DNA from 3 places in the Enterobacter sp. ECC_219_Taxon_10 genome. Region 3 is predicted to be linked to each of the others. Evidence: riboswitches for the same ligand, from Rfam matches in the RefSeq annotation. Region 3 holds a riboswitch; each other region holds the start of a gene.
The links. A riboswitch is a leader RNA that binds a small molecule or an ion and turns the genes downstream of it on or off. The one in region 3 is predicted to bind thiamine pyrophosphate.
Positions count from the first base shown of each region.

Region 1: linked by a shared signal. The riboswitch ahead of thiB (thiamine ABC transporter substrate binding subunit) and the one ahead of thiC (phosphomethylpyrimidine synthase ThiC) in region 3 are both predicted to bind thiamine pyrophosphate.
Region 2: linked by a shared signal. The riboswitch ahead of thiM (hydroxyethylthiazole kinase) and the one ahead of thiC (phosphomethylpyrimidine synthase ThiC) in region 3 are both predicted to bind thiamine pyrophosphate.

Region 1 covers NZ_CM178005.1:786,308-794,092, reverse strand. Annotated here, with positions in the region: gene leuB (3-isopropylmalate dehydrogenase) at 1-274, shown strand, start outside; gene leuC (3-isopropylmalate dehydratase large subunit) at 277-1,677, shown strand; gene leuD (3-isopropylmalate dehydratase small subunit) at 1,688-2,293, shown strand; gene AC4ICF_RS03690 (sugar efflux transporter) at 2,380-3,558, opposite strand; gene sgrT (glucose uptake inhibitor SgrT) at 3,679-3,831, opposite strand; gene sgrR (HTH-type transcriptional regulator SgrR) at 3,920-5,575, shown strand; TPP riboswitch at 5,612-5,712, shown strand; gene thiB (thiamine ABC transporter substrate binding subunit) at 5,744-6,727, shown strand; gene thiP (thiamine/thiamine pyrophosphate ABC transporter permease ThiP) at 6,703-7,785, shown strand, end outside.
Region 2 covers NZ_CM178005.1:3,251,826-3,259,610, forward strand. Annotated here, with positions in the region: gene fbaB (class I fructose-bisphosphate aldolase) at 1-408, opposite strand, end outside; gene AC4ICF_RS15495 (nucleoside permease) at 659-1,936, shown strand; gene AC4ICF_RS15500 (ADP-ribosylglycohydrolase family protein) at 1,933-2,937, shown strand; gene AC4ICF_RS15505 (PfkB family carbohydrate kinase) at 2,934-3,887, shown strand; gene AC4ICF_RS15510 (GntR family transcriptional regulator) at 3,861-4,607, opposite strand; gene thiD (bifunctional hydroxymethylpyrimidine kinase/phosphomethylpyrimidine kinase) at 4,650-5,450, opposite strand; gene thiM (hydroxyethylthiazole kinase) at 5,447-6,217, opposite strand; TPP riboswitch at 6,253-6,349, opposite strand; gene AC4ICF_RS15525 (YadA C-terminal domain-containing protein) at 6,995-7,785, shown strand, end outside.
Region 3 covers NZ_CM178005.1:248,567-256,351, reverse strand. Annotated here, with positions in the region: gene hemE (uroporphyrinogen decarboxylase) at 1-884, opposite strand, end outside; gene nudC (NAD(+) diphosphatase) at 923-1,696, opposite strand; gene AC4ICF_RS01100 (Rsd/AlgQ family anti-sigma factor) at 1,792-2,289, shown strand; TPP riboswitch at 2,344-2,455, shown strand; gene thiC (phosphomethylpyrimidine synthase ThiC) at 2,534-4,429, shown strand; gene thiE (thiamine phosphate synthase) at 4,429-5,064, shown strand; gene AC4ICF_RS01085 (HesA/MoeB/ThiF family protein) at 5,057-5,812, shown strand; gene thiS (sulfur carrier protein ThiS) at 5,796-5,996, shown strand; gene thiG (thiazole synthase) at 5,998-6,768, shown strand; gene thiH (2-iminoacetate synthase ThiH) at 6,765-7,785, shown strand, end outside.

The sequences.
Region 1 (7,785 bases), 540 kb from region 3:
TGAAGAAGGCTTTGGACTGTACGAACCGGCGGGCGGATCCGCACCGGATATCGCCGGCAAAAACATTGCTAATCCGATTGCGCAGATCCTCTCCCTGGCCCTGCTGCTGCGCTATAGCCTCGATGCAGGCGACGCAGCAACCGCAATTGAAAACGCCATTAACCGGGCGTTAGAAGAAGGCGTCCGTACCGGTGACTTAGCGCGCGGCACGGCAGCAGTCAGTACCGATGAAATGGGCGACATTATTGCCCGCTATGTCGCTGAAGGGGTGTAATCATGGCTAAGACGTTATATGAAAAGTTGTTTGATGCGCACGTTGTTTACGAGGCACCAAACGAAACCCCGCTGCTGTACATTGACCGTCATCTGGTACACGAAGTGACCTCTCCGCAGGCCTTCGACGGCCTGCGCGCGCACAAGCGCCCGGTACGTCAGCCGGGTAAAACCTTCGCGACTATGGATCACAACGTCTCCACCCAGACCAAAGACATTAATGCCTCGGGTGAGATGGCGCGTATCCAGATGCAGGAGCTGATCAAGAACTGCAACGAGTTTGGCGTTGAGCTGTATGACCTGAACCATCCGTATCAGGGCATCGTCCACGTGATGGGGCCTGAGCAGGGTATTACCCTGCCGGGCATGACCATCGTCTGCGGAGACTCCCATACCGCAACCCACGGCGCTTTTGGCGCGCTGGCCTTCGGGATCGGCACGTCTGAAGTGGAACACGTTCTGGCGACCCAGACCCTGAAGCAGGGCCGCGCCAAAACCATGAAAATTGAAGTAAAGGGTAAAGCCGCTCCGGGCATTACCGCGAAGGACATCGTGCTGGCCATCATCGGTAAAACCGGCAGCGCGGGCGGTACCGGCCACGTTGTGGAATTTTGCGGCGACGCGATTCAGGCGCTGAGCATGGAAGGTCGTATGACCCTGTGCAACATGGCTATTGAGATGGGCGCAAAAGCTGGCCTGGTCGCGCCGGACGAAACCACCTTCAACTATGTGAAAGGCCGTCTGCATGCGCCGAAGGGTCAGGATTTTGACGACGCGGTGGCGTACTGGAAAACCCTGAAAACCGACGACGGCGCGACCTTCGATACCGTTGTCACGCTGCAGGCGGAAGAGATCGCCCCTCAGGTGACCTGGGGCACCAATCCGGGCCAGGTGATTTCCGTCAACGACAGCATCCCGGACCCGGCGTCCTTCGCCGATCCGGTCGAGCGCGCCAGTGCGGAAAAAGCGCTGGCCTATATGGGACTGAAGCCAGGCGTACCGTTGACCGATGTCGCCATTGATAAAGTCTTTATCGGTTCCTGCACCAACTCACGTATCGAGGATTTACGCGCGGCGGCAGAGATTGCCAAAGGCCGTAAAGTGGCGCCGGGCGTGCAGGCGCTGGTGGTTCCAGGCTCCGGTCCGGTGAAAGCCCAGGCGGAAGCGGAAGGTCTGGATAAGATCTTCATCGAAGCAGGCTTCGAGTGGCGCCTGCCGGGCTGCTCAATGTGTCTGGCGATGAACAACGACCGCCTGAATCCGGGCGAGCGCTGCGCCTCTACCAGCAACCGTAACTTTGAAGGCCGTCAGGGCCGCGGTGGACGCACCCATCTGGTCAGCCCGGCGATGGCCGCCGCCGCGGCAGTTACCGGCCATTTCGCCGATATTCGCAGCCTGAAATAAGGAGACAATCATGGCAGAAAAATTTACCCAACATACGGGCCGTGTTGTCCCGCTGGACGCCGCTAACGTCGATACGGACGCGATCATTCCTAAGCAGTTTTTGCAGAAAGTGACCCGCACCGGTTTTGGCGCACACCTGTTTAACGACTGGCGTTTTCTGGACGACAAAGGCGAAGTGCCGAACCCGGAATTCGTCCTGAACTTCCCGGAATACAAAGGTGCCTCCATTCTGCTGGCGCGGGAAAACTTCGGCTGCGGCTCATCGCGTGAGCATGCGCCATGGGCGTTGACCGACTACGGCTTTAAGGTAGTTATCGCCCCGAGCTTCGCGGATATCTTTTACGGCAACAGCTTCAACAATCAGTTGCTGCCGGTGACGCTGAGCGACGAGCAGGTCGATGAATTGTTCGCGCTGGTTAAGGCGAACCCGGGCATGGCGTTTGAGGTGGATCTGGAAGGGGAAGTGGTGAAAGCCGGGGATAAGACCTACAGCTTCAGCATCGATGCCTTCCGTCGCCACTGCATGCTGAACGGTCTGGACAGCATTGGCCTGACGCTCCAGCACGAGGACGCCATCTCCGCGTACGAGAAAAAACAGCCTGCGTTTATGGGCTAAAAGCAGTGGCCCGCTGCAGGCGGGCCACTGCTTCCCTCCGATACCTGTCAGACAATCGTCTCATTTCGTGAAGCCACCTCCCGGAATCAAACATCCTTGACCCGGCAGGTCAGCCCAAGCGTAACCACCGAAATCGCCGCAATCACCCAGTAAACCGAGGCATGGCCATAGCTTTGCGCCAGCGCCCCCTGAATCACCCCCGCCAGAATAACGCCCGTCGAAATGCTGTTGGTAAAAAGCGTGGTCGCAGAGCCTGCGCGTCCGGGCATAAGATCCTGGAACCAGAGCATGCCGATCCCGGCAACGATACCAATAAACACAGCGTTAAACAGCTGCAGCGCAAGCAGCGCTTCACGCGAATGGAAAAGGATCAGTCCCGCGTAAAACAGCACCCCGGCCGCCACGGCGACGATCATCATCCGACGCTTTCCGAAGCGCTTCACGTAATACCCCGCCAGAATCATCGCTGGAATTTCCAGCCCGGCAGCTGTGCCCATTAAGATCCCGGCAAGCTTGTCCGGCAGGCCCAGATCGCTGCTGATCCACAGCGGCATATCAATGATGTACATGGTGTTGCAGGTCCACATCAGCGTGGAGGCAATAAACAGCATGCGGACGTTTTTATCCTGCCAGCCGCTCACCTGCGTGATGGGCTTATCCGTCGTCTGCTCAATCCGAGCGACGGACGGCAGCGCAAAGGCAATCAGCGCCAGGCTAATAATAAAAATGCCTGCCGCGATCGAAAACATGACCGTAAAGCCATAGTTCAGCGCCAGCATGAAGGCCAGCGGCGGGCCGATGACCCATGCAAGAGAGAGCTGCGCACGCATCACCGAGCTGAACATAACCACCTCCCGCGCCGAGCTGTCGGCGTATTCACGGGCCAGCGCGAACAGCTGCGGCATGGCGGTATTGGCAAGAGAGGCCAGCAGCACGCCGCAGGTAATGAGCGTCAGGTAGTGACGGTTAAAGGCAAAAAGCAGCGCGTTGCCCACGGCCATCGCGCAGCAAAAGAGGATCAGCCTGCGGCGATCGCCCTGGCTGTCCGATCGTTTCGCCAGTCCCAGGCTAACGAGGATCCCGGCAATGGCGTTGACGGTATAAAACAGGCCAACCCAAAACGGCTGTGCGCCCACCTCGCGGCTGAGGAACAGGCTCAGCGTCGGTGCCTGTAGGGCCCCCGCCACGCCCATCATAAAGGCCACCAGCATAAAAGCGGCATATACGCCATTCAGGCGGCGCCCCATCGTCATCAACCACAGCATGCGCAAGTCCTTGTGAAAGCGAATCGAAATTGGGTGAAAGAATAAACGAAAAAAGCCAGCAAAAACATTTTGCTGGCGGGTGATAAACACCAATACTCAGTCACACATGATCGAGGCGAGTTAGCGGGAAGAGGTCGGTTTCGTAACGTCCCACTGCATCAGTTCTTCCAATATTTTCAGCCGTTGCTCTGCACACTGGCGGGCCAGCCAGGACGATCCTTTTGTCGCTGAAAAGTACTGCTGATAAAACTGACGTGCGGTAGACCTCTTCATAATTTACCTCCTCACTTCATCGGAAAGCATTATTGGCCTAATATAGGGATTAATAAATTGCTGATTTTTTGTCAGGAGTTCCTCTTTTATGCCATCCGGTCGACTGCAACAACAATTTATCCGCCTGTGGCAGTGCTGCGAGGGTCAATCGCAGGAGACCACGCTTAACGAGCTGGCAGAACTTCTCAACTGCTCTCGCCGCCATATGCGCACGTTGCTCAACACCATGCAGCAGCAGGGCTGGCTAAGCTGGGAGGCCGAGGCCGGACGCGGCAAGCGCTCTCGCTTAACCTTCCTCTATACTGGTCTGGCGCTGCAGCAACAGCGGGCGGAGGATCTGCTGGAGCAGGATCGCATCGATCAGCTGGTCCAGCTGGTGGGCGACAAGGCCGCCGTGCGCCAGATGCTGGTCTCGCATCTGGGGCGCAGCTTTCGTCAGGGCCGCCACATTATGCGGGTGCTCTACTATCGGCCAATGAAAAACCTGTTGCCCGGCACGGCGTTACGTCGTTCTGAAACCCATATGGCCCGGCAGATATTCAGCGGCCTGACGAAAATAAATGAGGAAAACGGGGAACTGGAAGCGGACATCGCGCACCACTGGCAGCAGCTTTCCCCCCTGCACTGGCGTTTCTTTTTACGCCCGGGCATTCACTTCCACCACGGACGCGAGCTGGAGATGAGTGACGTCATCACCTCTCTGGAACGCGCCCGCACGCTTCCGCTCTATTCGCACGTCTCGCGGATCCACTCCCCCACGGCCTGGACGCTGGACATTGAACTGTCGCAGCCGGACAGATGGCTGCCGTGGCTGCTGGGCTATGTGCCCTCAATGATCCTGCCCGGCGAATGGCGATCGCTGAACAATTTTGCCAGCCTGCCGATTGGCACGGGCCCCTACTCCGTGACGCGCAATACCAACAACCAGCTCAAAATCCGCGCCTTTGATGACTATTTTGGCTATCGGGCGCTGATCGACGAAGTGAACGTCTGGGTATTACCGGATCTCAACGAAGAGCTGAGCGCAGGCCTGACGCTGGAAGGCCCCACAACAAGCGAAAAGGCGTTCGAAAGTCGCCTGGAGGAGGGCTGTTACTACTTGCTCTTTGACAGCCGCAGCCACCGCGGAGCAAACCACGACGTCCGCACGTGGATCAGCCATGTTCTGGCCCCGGCTAACCTGATTTATCACGCAGAGGAGCAATACCAGACCTGGTGGTTCCCGGCATATGGCCTGCTTCCGCGCTGGCACCATGCTCAGCCGGTGCGCAGTGGAAAACCTGCCGGGCTGGAGACCATCACCCTCAGCTACTATCGCGATCACATTGAGCACCGTTTTATCGCGAAGATTATGAGCAAGCTGCTGGCGGCCGAAGGCGTGACACTGGCGATACAGGAAGTCGACTATGATGAATGGCACCGCGGGGATGTCGTCAGCGATATCTGGCTCAATAGCGCCAACTTCACGCTGCCGCTTGATTTCTCGCTCTTTTCTCACCTGTATGAAGTGCCCCTCATTCAGCACTGTATCAACCGGGACTGGCAGCAGGACGCCGCGAAGTGGCGGGCAGGCGAAATGGATCTGGCCGCATGGTGCCAGGAGCTGCTGGCCGGGCAGACGATCGTACCGTTGATCCACCACTGGCTGCTGATCCAGGGACAGCGCAGCATGCGCGGCCTGCGGATGAACACCCTGGGCTGGTTTGATTTTAAATCCGCCTGGTTTGCGCCGCCGGAACCATAACGCTTTCGTAATATTCACCAAATCATTACAATAGCGCCGTTCTCAACGGGGTGCTGCATCACAGATGTGCGCTGAGATAATACCCGTCGAACCTGATCCGGATAACGCCGGCGAAGGGATTTGAGGCTGTCGCTCAAAATCCTTTGCCACTCAACTCTGAGGTGCAAAGTGTTAAAAAAAGTTTTCCCCCTGCTGGCGCTGTTTGCGCTGCCTGCTTTCGCGAAACCCGTCCTGACGGTCTACACCTACGACTCCTTCTCCGCCGACTGGGGCCCTGGCCCGGTGGTAAAAAAAGCCTTTGAAGCCGACTGCAACTGCGAGCTGAAGTTCGTGGCGCTGGAAGATGGCGTGTCGCTGCTCAACCGTCTGCGCATGGAAGGGAAAAACAGCAAGGCCGACGTGGTGCTCGGGCTGGATAACAACCTGCTGGAAGCCGCGACGCAAACCAAACTGTTTGCCAAAAGCGGCGTGGCGGCAGATGCCGTCAACGTGCCGGGCGGCTGGAAAAACGACACCTTTGTGCCGTTCGATTACGGCTATTTTGCTTTTGTTTACGACAAAAATAAGCTGAAAAACCCGCCGAAAAGCCTGAAAGAGCTGGTGGAAAGTGACCAGAAGTGGCGCGTGATCTATGAAGATCCGCGTACCAGCACGCCGGGTCTGGGCCTGCTGCTGTGGATGCAGAAAGTCTATGGAGATAAAGCGCCGGAAGCGTGGCAGAAACTGGCCGCCAAAACCGTCACCGTGACCAAGGGCTGGAGCGAAGCCTACGGCCTGTTCCTGAAAGGCGAAAGCGATCTGGTGCTGAGCTACACCACCTCTCCGGCCTACCACATCATCGCTGAGAAGAAAGATAACTACGCCGCCGCGAATTTTGCTGAAGGGCACTATCTGCAGGTGGAAGTGGCAGCGCGTACCGCCGCCAGCAAACAGCCGGAGCTGGCCGAGAAGTTCCTGAAGTTCATGGTTTCACCGGCGTTCCAGAATGCGGTTCCCGCAGGCAACTGGATGTATCCGGTCACCAGCGTTGCGCTGCCCGCAGGTTTCGAGCAGTTGACCAAACCAACAACCTCGCTGGAATTTACGCCGCAGCAGGTCGCCGCGCAGCGTGCAGCATGGGTAAGTGAATGGCAACGCGCCGTCAGCCGTTAATTCCCGGCTGGTTAATCCCCGGTCTGCTCGCCGCCATGCTGATGGTGGTGGTCAGCCTGGGGGCATTCCTTGCGTTGTGGTTTAATGCGCCAGAGAGCGATCTGCTCGCGCTCTGGCACGACAGCTATCTCTGGCACGTTATCCGGTTCTCTTTCTGGCAGGCGTTTCTTTCTGCGCTGCTGTCAGCGATCCCGGCCATTTTCCTCGCGCGAGCGCTGTACCGCCGGCGTTTTCCCGGCAGGCAGGCTCTGCTGCGCCTGTGCGCCATGACGCTGATCCTGCCAGTTCTGGTGGCCGTTTTTGGCATTCTGAGCGTCTACGGTCGTCAGGGCTGGCTGGCTTCGCTCTTTGCATCTTTGGGGCTGGAGTGGACCTTTTCCCCTTACGGGCTGAAGGGCATCCTGCTGGCGCACATTTTCTTCAATATGCCGATGGCGACGCGCCTCTTTTTACAGGCGCTGGAAAACATTCCCGGCGAACAGCGCCAGATTGCGGCTCAGCTCGGCATGCGCGGCTGGTCGTTCTTCCACTTTGTCGAATGGCCGTGGCTGCGACGTCAGATTGCCCCGGTGGCCGCGCTAATCTTTATGCTCTGCTTCGCCAGCTTTGCCACCGTGCTTTCGCTCGGCGGCGGGCCGCAGGCCACCACCATCGAGCTGGCGATTTATCAGGCCTTAAGTTACGACTACGATCCGGGCCGCGCCGCGCTGCTGGCGATGGTGCAGATGGCGTGCTGTCTGGTGCTGGTGCTGCTGAGCCAGCGATTGAGTAAAGCCATTCCCGCTGGCAGTAATCACATAACCGGCTGGCGCGACCCGCAGGACAGCCTGCACAGCCGCGTCGCCGATTTTATCCTGATTATGCTGGCGCTCATGCTGCTGCTGCCGCCGCTGCTGGCCGTTATCGTTGACGGACTGAACCTTAATCTCACGTCCGTCCTGCAGCAGCCCGTCCTCTGGGAAGCGACGTGGACCTCGCTGCGCATCGCGCTGGCAGCCGGGCTGGTCTGTGTACTTCTGACCATGATGCTGCTCTGGAGCAGCCGCGAGCTCTACGCG
Region 2 (7,785 bases), 1.9 Mb from region 3:
GTTATGGTTCAACTTCACGAGGAACGGAATACGGTGGGCATAGCGACGCGACACTGAAGCCAGCACGCCGTAGGTGGACGCCACGCAGTTACAGCCCGCTTCAATCGCCAGCTCAACAATGTTCTTTGGATCGAAGTAGAGCGGGTTCGCCGCAAAGGAGGCCCCCGCCGAATGCTCGACGCCCTGGTCCACCGGCAGAATAGAGAGATAGCCGGTGCCGCCGAGCCGCCCGGTGTTATAGAGCGTCTGCATGTTTCTCAGAACCGCAGGCGGACGGTTGTTATCAACCATCACGCGATCAACGTAGTCGTGACCAGGCAGGTAAAGCTGGTCGGCTGGAATGGTCATACAACGATGCTGTAAAAGGCTGTCGGCGTCTTTGCCAAGCAACTGCGCAATATCAGTCATGTGATACTCCCGTAAGTCCGACGTCGTGTCGGTGTGTGTTTATCCAGTCCCATTTTTTATGGGCAGACTAAGCCTGGTACCGACTTAACAGATTTTCCACCATTTGCATTTTTTTTCAGCACAATCTGCTGGCTCGATTCGTGTCCAACAAAACTGTTACATTGATCAAACAATCGCCACAAAGGTATTTAAAAGGTATTATTGAGTGGTATGTTAAAGGCGTACCCTCTCTGACATGCAGGATTAAAAAATGAAAACGAAAGTCCAACTGTCATTCATGATGTTTGTTGAATGGTTTATCTGGGGCGCGTGGTTTGTGCCATTGTGGCTTTGGCTGAGCAAAAGCGGGTTTACCGCCGGGGAAATCGGCTGGTCTTACGCCTGTACCGCGATTGCCGCGATCCTCTCCCCGATCCTGGTCGGCTCGCTGACGGACCGCTTCTTCGCCGCGCAGAAGGTGCTGTCGGTGCTGATGTTTGCCGGCGCGATCCTGATGTACTTCGCCGCGCAGCAAACCCAGTTCAGCACCTTCTTCCCGCTGCTGCTGGTTTACTCCCTGACCTATATGCCGACCATCGCGCTGACCAACAGTATCGCCTTCGCGAACGTGGATGACGTTGAGGCCGACTTCCCGCGCATCCGCGTGATGGGCACCATCGGCTGGATCGCCTCGGGGCTGGCGTGCGGGTTTCTGCCGCAAATGCTGGGCTACAACGATATTTCCGACACCAATATCCCGCTGCTGATGACGGCGGCCAGCTCCGCCCTGCTCGGCGTCTTTGCCCTGTTCCTGCCGAACACACCGCCGAAAAGTACCGGCAAGCTGGATTTCAAAGTCATGCTGGGGCTGGATGCGCTGATCCTGCTGCGCGACAAAAACTTCCTGGTGTTCTTCTTCTGCTCGTTCCTGTTCGCCATGCCGCTGGCTTTCTACTACATCTTCGCCAACGGCTATCTCACCGAAGTGGGCATGAAAAACGCCACCGGCTGGATGACGCTCGGCCAGTTCTCCGAAATCTTCTTTATGCTCGCCCTGCCGTTTTTCACCAAACGCTTTGGTATTAAGAAGGTCTTACTGCTGGGCCTGATTACCGCCGCCATCCGCTACGGGTTCTTCGTCTACGGCGGTGCGGAGCAGTACTTCACCTACGCCCTGCTGTTCCTCGGTATTCTGCTGCACGGCGTGAGCTACGACTTCTATTACGTCACCGCGTATATCTACGTGGACAAAAAGGCGCCGGCGCATATGCGAACCGCCGCGCAGGGCCTGATTACGCTGTGCTGCCAGGGCTTTGGTAGCCTGCTGGGATACCGCCTGGGCGGCGTAATGATGGAAAAAATGTTCGCCTACAAAGAGCCGGTGAATGGGCTGACCTTCAACTGGGCCGGAATGTGGACATTTGGTGCAATCATGATTGCCGTGATTGCCGTGCTGTTTATGCTGTTTTTCCGCGAATCGGATAAAGAGATCACCGCAATTGAGGTGGTTGATGGCGATACCGCGCTGACACAAGGGGAAGTTAAATGAAACAAGACCGTATTCTCGGGGCCCTTTACGGGCAGGCGTTAGGGGATGCGATGGGCATGCCGTCGGAGCTGTGGCCGAGAAAGCGCGTCAAAGCGCACTTCGGCTGGATCGACCGCTTTTTACCCGGCCCGGCAGAGAATAACGCGGCCTGCTATTTCAGGCAGGCAGAGTTCACCGACGATACCTCGATGGCGCTGTGCCTGGCGGATGCGATCATCGAGTGCGACGGCGAGATTAACGCGGACGTTATCGGCAAGCATATCCTGAACTGGGCGCTCGACTTCGACGCGTTTAATAAGAACGTGCTTGGCCCGACCTCGAAAATCGCGCTTAACGCGATCCGGGACGGTAAGCCGGTCAGCGAGCTGGACAACAACGGCGTGACTAACGGGGCGGCGATGCGCGCCTCCCCGCTGGGCTGCCTTCTCCCGGCGACGCGGCTGGAACACTTTGTGGGGCAGGTGGCGCTGGCCTCCAGCCCAACGCATAAATCGGATCTTGCCATCGCCGGTGCGGTGGTGATTGCCTGGGCGGTTTCCCGCGCCATCGACGGAGAGCGCTGGCAGAACATCGTCGATGCGCTGCCGGGGATCGCCCGCTATGCGCAGGAGGTGAAAACCACCACCTTCAGCGCGTCGCTGGCGGCGCGCATTGAGCTGGCGCTTAAGACCGTACGGGAAGCGAACGGGATCGACTCCGCCAGCGAGCAGATTTATCAGCTCACTGGCGCAGGAACCAGCACCATCGAGTCCGTTCCGGCGGCCATTGCGATGGTGGAACTGGCGGGAACCGACCCGAACCGCTGCGCGATTTTATGCGCCAATCTGGGCGGAGATACCGACACCATCGGCGCGATGGCGACAGCCATCTGCGGCGCGCTCCACGGCGTTCAGGCGATTGACCCTGCGCTGAAGGCCGAGCTCGACGCCGTTAACCAGCTCGATTTTGGCCACTATAGCGAGAAGCTGATGCACTTCAGGGAGCAAAGGGAGGGCGTATGAATTCATTTGCCCAACGTCTCGACACCCTGCACGCCACCCGCCCGGTGACGGTGCTGGGCGCGGCGGTAATTGACGTCATCGCCGACGCCTACGCCCTGCCCTGGCGCGGGTGTGATATCGAGCTTAAACAGCAGGGGGTAAATATTGGCGGCTGCGCGCTGAATATCGCCATCGCCCTGAAACGGCTCGGCATTGTGGCGCAAAACGCCCTTCCCGTCGGCCACGGCGTGTGGGCGGATATTATCCGCAACGCGATGGCGAAGCAGGATCTGCGCAGCGCCGTGGAGGCTGAAACCGGCGACAACGGCTGGTGTCTGGCGCTGGTGGAGCCTGACGGCGAGCGCACCTTTATGTCCTTTAGCGGCGTCGAGAACCAGTGGCAGCAGCGCTGGCTTGACGAGCTAAACGTTCCGCAAAACAGTCTGGTTTATCTCTCCGGCTACCAGTTGGCCTCGCCGTGCGGCGAGCTACTGACGGGCTGGCTGGAAGGGCTGCAGGACGTGACGGCGCTTATCGATTTCGGCCCGCGCATCGCGGATATTCCCGACGCTCTGATGACGCGGATTATGGCCTGTAAACCGATCGTGTCGCTTAATCGTCAGGAAGCGGAGCTCGCTGCTGAAAGGCTGGGTGTGGAGGCTGAACACCTGGGTGAGGTGTGGCAGCAGCGCTTCGGCGCCGCGCTGATTGTGCGCCACGATAAAGACGGTGCTACATGGTATGACGGTGCCGTATCGGGCGTTGTTCCGGCGTTTCCCGCCACGGTGGTGGACACCATTGGTGCAGGCGACAGCCACGCGGGCGGCACGCTTGCCGGGCTGGCGGCGGGATGGTCACTGGCAGACGCCGTTCTGCTGGGGAATGCCGTGGCGTCCTGGGTGGTCAGCCACCGCGGCGGGGATTGCGCGCCCACGCGTGAGGAGTTACTCCTCGCACACAAAGACGTATAGATCGCTGCGACAGTAGCTGATGCTGTACTCAATCGGCCGGTGCTGCTGGTCAAGCGCAACCTGCTTGATCACCAGCACCGGTATTTTTTCGTCCATCTTAATGTGCGCCTGAAACTCGCTGTCCGGCATGCGGGCGCTGACCCGAGAACGGGTGCGCTGCGGGAAGATATTCTGACTGCGGAAGTAGTCGTACAGCGAAATCCCTATCGCATCCGGATCGGGAATGAGCCCGACCGGTACCCAGGACTCTTCAATCGACACCGCATCGTCATCCACATAGCGAATGCGCTTCAGCAAAAAGACGTCGCTGTTCGGCTCCAGCGACAGGTGGCCCGCCACCTCTTCCGGGCATTTCACCACGCGTTTATTGACCCACAGCGTGTTTGGCGTTTTGCCGCGCAGCACCACCTGCTGAGAGAAACCGCGCGCTTCCTTGAGCGAGTATTCGAAGATGTTGTTAATTTGCGTGCCGTAACCCCGGGCACGCGTCACAACCCCCTCGGCTTCCAGCGCCTGCATCGCTTTGCGCACGGTGATCCGCGACACGCCGGTTAACTGGCTCAGATCGCGCTCGCCGGGCAAAATGTTCCCGTGCTCCAGCACCCCGCTGCGCACCGCGTTTTTTACCGTTTCGGCAAATTTCAGGTAAAGCGGCGTGTTGTCAGGCGCGGCGATCCGTTCAGTCAGTTGAGCGATTAACCGGGTATGCGCTTGTTCCATCTCTGTTTTCTCAGGCGTGGTGTTTCCTGCCAGTATACTGGGTTACCACCACGCATGAAAATGATGAACCGGCCCAATACCGTGACCGACTTCCAGAGTATCGGCTTTTGCCAGCGCCGCCGAAAGCCAGGTTTTCGCTTCGCGTACCGTATCGGCCCAGCCGTCATGCCGCGGGCGCAGCGCCGCCAGCGCGGCTGAGAGGGTGCACCCCGTGCCGTGGGTGTTTTTGGTCTGCACGCGCGGGGCGGTAAACCGCAATTCGCCGTCACGGGTAAAAAGCCAGTCCGGGCTTTCAGCATCATCCAGATGCCCGCCCTTCATCAGCACCGCCCCGCAGCCCATCGCCAGCAGCGCATTGCCCTGCTCTTTCATTTCCCGTTCAGTTTGCGCGTGCGGCGCGCCCAGCAGCGCGGCGGCTTCCGGAAGATTGGGCGTGATGAGCGCTACCTGCGGCAGCAGCTTATTGCGCAGCGTCTCGACGGCGGAGGCGGAGAGCAGCGGATCGCCGCTTTTTGCCAGCATGACGGTATCCAGCACCACATTTTGCACCTGATAGCGTTTAAGCCGTTCGGCCACCGCTTCCACAATGTCCGTTTCGGCCAGCATGCCGATCTTGGTGGTATCAATACGCACATCGCTGAACACCGAATCCAGCTGCGCGGCAACAAAATCCGGCTCGATGCGGTAGACCGACTGCACGCCGCGCGTGTTTTGTGCCACCAGCGCGGTAATCACTGAGCAGCCGTACGCGCCAAGGGCCGAGAAGGTTTTCAGATCGGCCTGGATGCCCGCGCCGCCGCTGGGATCGGTGCCGGCTATGGTCAGGGCGTTAATCCGCTTCATGCCTGCTCCTCCAGTGTGTAAAGTTCATCCAGGAACGCGGCGGCAAAACTGCCTGGCCCGCGCGAGCGCGTAACGGCTGCCGTTCCGGCTCGCTTCATCCATCCGCAGGCGGCGGCAACGTTATCCAGCCTGTCCCCCGGCAGCGAACAGCTGGCCGCTACGACGGCAGAAAGCGCGCATCCGGTTCCCACCACGCGGGTCATCAGCGGATCACCTCCCGTAACCGTGCGGGTGCGTTGCCCATCAGTGATGTAATCCACCTCACCGGTGACCACTATGATGGCATTGGTTTGCCGGGCCAGCGCCTGAGCGGCAGGTAGCGCGCTGGCCGCGGTGTCGGTTGTATCGACGCCGCGCCCGCCCGCGCTCATTCCCGCCAGAGCCAGGATTTCTGAAGCGTTGCCGCGAATGGCGGCCGGTTGCAGGGCAAGGATTTGATGGCAAAAACGGGTGCGGAACGTCAGGGCGCCCACGGCAACCGGATCCAGCGTCCAGGGCTTGCCTGCCGCTACGGCGCTTTCTATTGCCCGACGCATCGCCTGCGCGCGCGGCGCAGTCAGCGTCCCGACGTTAACCAGCAGCGCGTCAGCGACGGCGGCGAACTGTTCAGCCTCTTCGGCCTCAACCACCATTGCAGGGGATGCGCCAAGTGCCAGCAAAACGTTGGCCGTAAAGGTCTGTACGACATCGTTGGTCATACAATGGGTAAGCGGACAACGGGTGCGGAAGTGGTGTAAAACGTGTAAATCGAGCAGGTCAGGCTGCATGGGTTCGCTCCTGCCTTGCGTGAAGAAGCGATGACCGGGAAGGCATCTGACTTCCCTACGCTGGCATTATCCAGATCAGGTAATACGGGTATTTCTCAGCCTTCACAAAGAAGGGCACCCCGAGTCATTTGGTAAGAATTGACTTACTTTTTGCCAGATTAGGGGAAGTTACTTGCTGACGCAAGCGTCCTGTCGGGGATCTCTTCTTCACCCAGAGGAAGAGGGAAAGAGAAGGCTAGCAGCGATAATTACAGGGCTATCATGCCACTCCTTTGAATCAACACCATTTTCTATAACATTTTCATTACATCCAAAAAACACCCCTCTTTTTTAGCGGTTAAGAAAGAACTTTACCCGGATAAATTTTTTTCGCTTTCAGTCAGTCTATTTTATGTTTCATTAATCATTAATACTTATTTCGAATGAAATAAAAAGTGAGTTCCAAACCGTTTAACCCCGCTAAACATTTAGCCTCTCAATCAAGGGCTTAACGTGAAACGCGCATTTGACTGAACGCCTTATAAGTTAATGTAAACATTGAGATATTTTGCGTCACCCCTTACAAATCCACTTTAGCTATTCATGCCATTTATGATTTAGATCAATATCCAAAAGCTCGCATTAATTGATAGTTGCTGCACGTTACGAATTAAGTGATTTATTCAAAATTCTACGTAACCCCGTTATTTTTAATCAGGCGTAACCAGACGTTACATCAACACGCCAGGATAGCTAGCCTTACCCATTTTGACTTTTTAAATGATGAGTGCTTTTCAAATGAAAGTTGTTAAAAATGCCGTTGCTGCTTTTGTATTTGGTGTTATTTTTACTGGCTCTATGAATGTAACTCAAGCAGCTGATGTAAACGTTAACCTTTACGATAACGTATTCAATTCAGGTACTTTTATCCAGATTCACGGAACTAATAATACCGCTTATAATCTGGATAACATGAAAGCTGAAAATGTAACGCAAGACGGGCAAATCTATAACTTACAAGGCGATCGCGATCGCATGCAAGACGAGATCAACGTAAGTAAAAATAATATCAACACTAACGCCAATGATATTTCCTCTCTTCAGACTTCTGTTTCTGGTGTCGATCAGGAAGCTAAATTAGCAGGCGCTCTTGCTGACACCGCTAATAAAAAAGGTGATGCGGCGTTACAGGGCGTGCTGACTAACGGAGCAGCAATTACTAATATTGAAACTATTAACAACTTGCAAGATAGCCGCCTTGCAACTGTTGAAGCTACTAACGGTATACAAGATGGCCGCCTGTTAGCTCTTGAGAATGCGCCAAAACCAACTAACGGCGTTGATGGAAAAGACGGCGCTAAGGGTGATAAAGGCGATACCGGCGCGACAGGTGCACAGGGCGTTGCCGGAATTAACGGACGTGACGGAGCGAATGGTAAAGACGGTCAGGACGGCAAAGATGGAAAAAATGGCGTGATGACCACCGTGACACGCACGCAGGTAGACACGGCAACACAGGCTAAAGTCGCTACTAATAGCCAGGCGGTTACGGCCGAGGCTCAGGAGCTGCAGGCGACCAAACAGACATT
Region 3 (7,785 bases):
GACGGATCCATATTGCCCTGCAGCGCCACTTTATCGCCCACGCGACGGCGCGCTTCGGCGATATCGGTGGTCCAGTCGAGGCCCAGCGCGTCGCAGCCGGTTGCCGCCATCGCTTCCAGCCACTGGCCGCCACCTTTGGTGAACAGCGTCACCGGCACGCGGCGGCCTTCGTTTTCACGCAGCAGGCCGTCGACGATTTTGTGCATGTAGTACAGGGAGAACTGCTGATAATCGCGCCCGGTCAGCACGCCGCCCCAGGTATCGAAAATCATCACCGACTGCGCGCCCGCTTTAATCTGCGCGTTCAGATAGAGGGTGACACTCTTCGCCAGCTTGTCGAGCAGCGCATGCAGGGCCAGCGGCTCGGCGTACATCATCTTTTTAATCATGGTGAAGGCTTTGCTGCTGCCCCCTTCAACCATATAGGTCGCCAGCGTCCACGGGCTGCCGGAGAAGCCAATCAGCGGCACTTCACCTTTCAGCTCACGGCGAATGGTGCGTACGGCGTTCATCACGTAGCCCAGCTCGCCTTCCGGATCGGGGATCGGCAGCTTATCCACGTCGGCTTTGCTTTTGATTGGGGAGGTGAAGCGCGGGCCTTCGCCGGTTTCAAAATAGAGCCCAAGGCCCATGGCGTCCGGAATGGTGAGAATGTCCGAAAAGAGAATGGCGGCATCCAGCGGGAAGCGGCGCAGCGGCTGGAGCGTTACTTCACAGGCCAGCTCGGCATTTTTGCACAGCGACATAAAATCACCCGCCTGCGCGCGCGTGGCTTTGTACTCTGGCAGATAGCGTCCCGCCTGGCGCATCATCCACACCGGGGTGACATCAACGGGCTGGCGCAGCAGCGCACGCAGATAACGATCGTTCTTCAGTTCGGTCATTTTTGCAGTTCCTTAAGCGTCATGGCCTCAGTGTAACACTACTCATACTCGGCCCGACACATCGCCACGGTATCTTCTATCAGCCGACGCGCCACCGTACCCGGTGGGGGTAAAAGAGGCAGATCGTCATAACGATACCAGTTTGCCTCCAGCAGCTCTTTCTGGTCGATAACGATCTCGCCGCTATCATATTCAGCCATAAACGCCGTCATCAGCGACATCGGGAACGGCCACGGCTGCGAGGTGACGTAGCGCAGGTTTTTCACCTTGATTCCGCTCTCTTCCATCACCTCGCGCGCTACCGCCTGCTCCAGCGTTTCGCCCACCTCGACGAACCCGGCGAGGACGGTATGAATGCCGTTGCGATGGCGGGTATGCTGCGCCAGCAGGATGGAATCGTCGCGCCGGATGGCGACGATGATGCACGGCGCGATCTGCGGATAATAACGTTCACGGCAGTGGCCGCAGAGCAGCGCCCACTCGGTTTTGCTTGGGTGCATGGTATGCCCGCAATAGCCGCAGTATTTGTGCGAGCGATAAAACTCCGCCAGTTGCACGCCCCGCCCCGCGAGCTGGAACAGTCCCGCATCCAGATCAAGCACCTGGCGAACGGATCCCATATCCTGACGACGCGCTTGTTGGATCAACCATACGGGCTCACCCTGCCACTCGCCGATCCTGAGCGCAGGCAGGCCCACGAGATCGAACGTTTCTGCCGCACCGTAGGGTATTTCTCCACCGGGCAGCCACAACTTCTGTTCGTGACTGACGATCCACCAACCCAGATCTGATTTTTCAATAATACGATCCATATCTATTGCACTACCTTCGCTTCACTGACATGTTGTTAGCATTGTGGTTACATTTTGGATAAGTAGATCCCATTCTAAACTTTGCGGAGTCGACCATGTTAAACCAGCTAGAAAGCCTGACGGAGCGCGTTGGAGGAAGTAACACACTGGTGGATCGCTGGCTACATGTACGCAAGCATCTCCTCGTGGCGTATTACAATCTGGTCGGTCTTAAGCCTGGCAAAGAATCCTTTATGCGGCTGAACGAAAAAGCGCTGGATGATTTTTGTCAGAGCCTGGTCGACTACCTTTCCGACGGCCATTTCAACATTTATGAACGTATTATCCGCGAAATGGAAGGCACAAATCCCTGTTTAGCGGCCAGCAAACTTTGTCCACTACTGGAAGCCAATACCCAGCAGATTATGGATTACTACGATTCCACGCTCGAGAATGCCATCGATCACGATAATTATCTTGAGTTCCAGCAGGCGCTTTCCGACCTTGGCGAAGCGCTGGAAGAGCGATTCACGCTGGAAGATAAGCTGATCGCCCTCGCCCTGGATAACGGCCTGGACGTCAGCCACGAAGATAACGTCGTGCGCCCGGCTTGAGTTCTTAATCGTTAACGAGTAATTTACAACCATTCGCCCCTCTACGGAGGGGGATTTTTCTTGTCGGAGTGCCCAGCGCCTGAACGCGCGGGCTGAGACCGTTAATTCGGGATCCGCGGAACCTGATCAGGCTAATACCTGCGAAGGGAACAAGAGTTACACTGCTGTTGAATCGCCCCTGGGCGATCTTCTCTTGCTTCATCCGTCGTCTGACAAGCCATGTCCTTCACTTTTGGAATGAGCTATGTCTATCGCTAAATTGACCCGTCGCGAACAGCGCGAACACGCCCAACGCTTCATCGATACCCTGGAAGGGACCGCCTTCCCAAACTCGAAACGTATCTACATCACCGGCTCGCAGGCCGATATCCGCGTGCCGATGCGTGAAATCCAGCTTAGCCCGACGCTTATTGGCGGCAGCAAAGAGAACCCGCAGTACGAAGACAACGAAGCCGTGCCGGTGTATGACACCTCAGGCCCGTACGGCGATCCTGATGTTGCCATCAACGTCCAACAGGGCCTGGCAAAGCTACGCCAGCCGTGGATTGACGCGCGTAACGACTGCGAAGAGCTGAGCGTGCGCAGCTCTGCGTATACCAAAGAACGTCTGGCCGACGACGGTCTGGACGAGCTGCGCTTTACCGGCCTGCTGACGCCAAAACGCGCCAGAGCGGGCAAATGCGTGACCCAGTTGCACTACGCGCGCCAAGGGATCGTCACGCCGGAGATGGAGTTCATCGCCATCCGTGAAAACATGGGTCGCGAGCGCATCCGCAGCGAAGTGCTACGCCACCAGCATCCGGGCGAAGGCTTTGGCGCTCGCCTGCCGGAAAACATCACCCCGGAGTTTGTGCGTGACGAAGTGGCCGCCGGCCGCGCCATTATCCCCGCCAACATTAACCATCCGGAATCCGAGCCGATGATTATTGGCCGCAATTTCCTGGTGAAGGTCAATGCCAACATCGGCAACTCGGCGGTGACGTCATCCATCGAAGAAGAGGTGGAAAAGCTGGTCTGGTCAACGCGCTGGGGCGCGGATACGGTAATGGATCTTTCTACTGGCCGCTACATCCACGAAACCCGCGAATGGATCCTGCGTAACAGCCCGGTGCCGATCGGTACCGTCCCGATTTATCAGGCGCTGGAGAAGGTCAACGGTATCGCCGAAAACCTCACCTGGGAAGCGTTCCGCGACACGCTGCTGGAGCAGGCGGAACAGGGTGTGGACTACTTCACCATTCACGCAGGCGTGCTGCTGCGCTATGTGCCGATGACGGCGAAGCGTCTGACCGGCATCGTCTCGCGCGGCGGTTCCATTATGGCGAAGTGGTGCCTGTCCCATCATCAGGAAAACTTCCTCTACGAGCACTTCCGCGAGATCTGCGAAATCTGCGCCGCCTATGACGTCTCGCTGTCGCTGGGCGACGGCCTGCGTCCGGGCTCAATTCGCGACGCCAACGACGAAGCGCAGTTTGCCGAGCTGCACACGCTGGGCGAACTGACCAAAATCGCCTGGGAGTATGACGTGCAGGTAATGATTGAAGGCCCGGGCCACGTGCCGATGCAGATGATCCGCCGCAACATGACCGAGGAGCTGGAACACTGCCACGAAGCGCCGTTCTACACCCTGGGGCCATTGACGACCGATATTGCGCCGGGCTATGACCACTTCACGTCAGGCATTGGGGCGGCAATGATCGGCTGGTTCGGCTGCGCCATGCTCTGCTACGTGACGCCGAAAGAGCACCTCGGCCTGCCTAACAAAGAGGACGTGAAGCAGGGGCTGATTACCTACAAGATTGCCGCCCACGCGGCGGATCTGGCGAAAGGCCACCCGGGTGCGCAAATCCGCGACAACGCCATGTCCAAAGCGCGCTTTGAATTCCGCTGGGAAGACCAGTTTAACCTGGCGCTCGATCCCTTCACCGCCCGCGCCTACCACGATGAAACCCTGCCGCAGGAATCGGGTAAGGTGGCGCACTTCTGCTCCATGTGCGGGCCGAAGTTCTGCTCGATGAAAATTAGCCAGGAGGTGCGCGACTACGCCGCCGCGCAGACCATTGAAGTCGGCATGGCGGACATGTCAGAAAACTTCCGCACGAAAGGCGGCGAAATCTACCTCAAAAAAGAGGAGGCGTAATGTACCAGCCTGATTTCCCCTCCGTGCCCTTCCGTTTAGGGCTCTATCCGGTGGTGGACAGCGTGGAGTGGATCGAACGCCTGCTTGAGGCCGGCGTTCGCACCCTCCAGCTGCGCATCAAGGATAAGCGCGATGAAGAGGTAGAGGCCGATGTGGTCGCCGCCATCACGCTGGGACGCCGTTACGACGCGCGTCTGTTTATCAACGATTACTGGCGACTGGCGATTAAGCACCAGGCGTATGGTGTCCATTTGGGTCAGGAGGACCTGGAAACCACCGATTTGAACGCCATCCGCCAGGCTGGCCTGCGCCTTGGCGTTTCAACACACGATGACATGGAGATCGACGTGGCGCTGACGGCCCGCCCCTCTTACATCGCGCTGGGTCACGTCTTCCCGACGCAAACCAAGCAGATGCCCTCGGCGCCGCAGGGGCTGACGCAGCTGGCGAGTCACGTTAAGCGCCTTGCCGATTACCCGACCGTCGCCATTGGCGGAATCAGCCTTGAACGCGCCCCGGCAGTGCTGGAGACCGGCGTCGGCAGTATCGCCGTCGTCAGCGCCATCACCCAGGCCGCAGACTGGCGGTCCGCCACCGAACAGCTTTTACAGCTGGCAGGAGCTGGCAATGAATGACCGCGATTTTATGCGCTACAGCCGTCAGATCCTGCTGGAAGATATCGCCATCGACGGGCAGCAAAAGCTGCTCGCCAGCCGGGTGCTGATTGTTGGCCTGGGAGGATTAGGCGCGCCCGCCGCGCTCTATCTGGCCGGTGCGGGCGTGGGCACGCTGGTGCTGGCCGATGACGACGAAGTGCACCTCAGCAACCTGCAGCGGCAAATCCTCTTCACGACAGACGATGTCAACCAGCCTAAAGCGCAAGTTACGCGCCAGAGGCTGAATCAGCTCAACCCCGATATCGAACTGATTGCACTTCAGACGCGGCTGAGCGGTGAACATTTGCAGCGTGAAGTCGCCCTTGCCGACGCGGTGCTGGACTGCACCGATAATATGGCGACGCGTCAGGCCATCAACGCCGCCTGCGTGGCAGAGAATACGCCGCTGATCACCGCCAGCGCGGTGGGGTTCGGCGGGCAGATGATGGTCCTGACGCCGCCGTGGGCGCAGGGCTGCTACCGTTGCCTGTGGCCGGACGATGCCGAGCCAGCGCGCAACTGCCGCACGGCGGGTGTGCTTGGTCCGGTGGTGGGCGTGATGGGCACGCTGCAGGCGCTGGAGGCCATCAAGCTGCTCAGCGGCATGGAGACGGAGCGCAACACGCTGCGCCTGTTCGACGCCCGCTCCAGCGGCTGGCGCCATCTGGCGCTACACCGCGCCAGCCGCTGCCCGGTATGCGGAGGCCGCGATGCGCATTCTGTTTAACGATGAGCCGATGAGCTGCGACGACGGGCTTACCGTTGCCGTACTGCTCGATAAATTACGCCAGCTTAAGCCGGGAACGGCGCTGGCGCTCAATCAACAGATCCTGCCGCGCGAGCAGTGGGAACATCAGCAGGTCAATGAAGGCGACCAGATCCTGCTGTTTCAGGTTATCGCAGGGGGCTGACATGTTACGTATTGCCGATAAAGTCTTTGATTCGCATCTGTTTACCGGAACCGGAAAATTCGCCTCGCCACAGCTGATGGTGGATGCCATTCGCGAAAGCGGCAGCCAGCTGGTGACGCTGGCGCTTAAGCGCGTGGATCTGCGTCATCACAGCGATGCCATTCTTGCACCGTTGCTTGAAGCCGGCGTCACGCTGCTGCCTAACACCTCCGGCGCCAAAACGGCCGAAGAGGCGATTTTCGCCGCACAGCTGGCGCGGGAAGCGCTCGGCACCCGCTGGCTGAAGCTGGAAATTCACCCGGATGCCCGCTGGCTGCTGCCCGACCCGATCGAGACGCTGAAAGCGGCAGAAAAGCTGGTGCAGCAGGGGTTTACCGTTCTGCCTTACTGCGGCGCGGATCCCGTGTTGTGTAAGCGTCTGGAAGAGGTCGGCTGCGCCGCCGTCATGCCCCTGGGCGCCCCCATTGGCTCCAATCAGGGGCTGGAAACCCGCGCAATGCTGGAGATCATCATCGAGCAGGCGACCGTGCCGGTGGTGGTGGATGCGGGCATCGGCGTTCCCAGCCACGCCGCGCAGGCGCTGGAGATGGGTGCCGACGCGGTGCTGGTGAATACCGCGATTGCGGTAGCTGACGATCCGGTGATGATGGCGCGCGCGTTCCGTCTTGCCGTGGAGGCTGGCGTGCTGGCCAGAGAATCAGGTCCCGGCTCACGCAGTTTCCAGGCACAGGCTACCAGCCCGCTGACCGGTTTTCTGGAGGCGATCTCATGAGCACGTTTACCGAGCGCTGGCGCGAGCTTAACTGGGACGACATTGCCCTGCGCATCAACAGCAAAACGGCGGCTGACGTGGAACGCGCGCTGAATGCCCGTCATTTGACCCGTGAGGATCTGATGGCCCTGCTCTCTCCGGCAGCCAGCGCCTACCTTGAACCGATGGCACAGCGCGCTCAGCGCCTCACCCGGCAACGGTTTGGCAACACGGTAAGCTTCTACGTCCCGCTCTATCTCTCGAACCTGTGCGCCAACGACTGTACCTACTGTGGTTTCTCCATGAGCAACCGCATCAAGCGGAAAACGCTCGATGAAGAGGAGATCGCACGCGAGTGTGCCGCCATTCGTGAAATGGGGTTTGAGCATCTTCTGCTGGTTACGGGCGAGCATCAGGGGAAAGTGGGAATGGACTACTTCCGTCAGCATCTTCCGGCGATACGTCGGGAGTTTGCGTCGTTGCAGATGGAGGTTCAGCCCCTGTCGCAGGACGAGTATGCAGAGTTAAAAACGCTCGGGCTGGATGGGGTCATGGTCTATCAGGAAACTTACCACGAGACGACGTACGCCCGGCATCACCTGAAGGGGAAGAAGCAGGATTTCTTCTTCCGGCTGGAAACGCCGGACAGGCTGGGCCGTGCCGGGATCGACAAAATCGGGCTGGGTGCGCTAATTGGGCTTTCAGACAGCTGGCGGGTTGATTGCTACATGGTGGCAGAACATCTGCTGTGGCTGCAGCAACACTACTGGCAAACCCGATACTCCATCTCCTTCCCGCGCCTGCGCCCCTGCGCAGGAGGCATTGAACCGGCTTCGCTGATGGATGAACGCCAGCTGGTGCAGACCATCTGCGCGTTTCGCCTGCTCGCCCCGGAAGTAGAATTATCGCTCTCAACACGTGAGTCCCCGGCGTTTCGCGATCGCGTCATTCCCCTTGCGATTAACAACGTCAGCGCGTTTTCCAAAACGCAGCCGGGCGGTTATGCAGACGACCATCCGGAGCTGGAGCAGTTTGCAC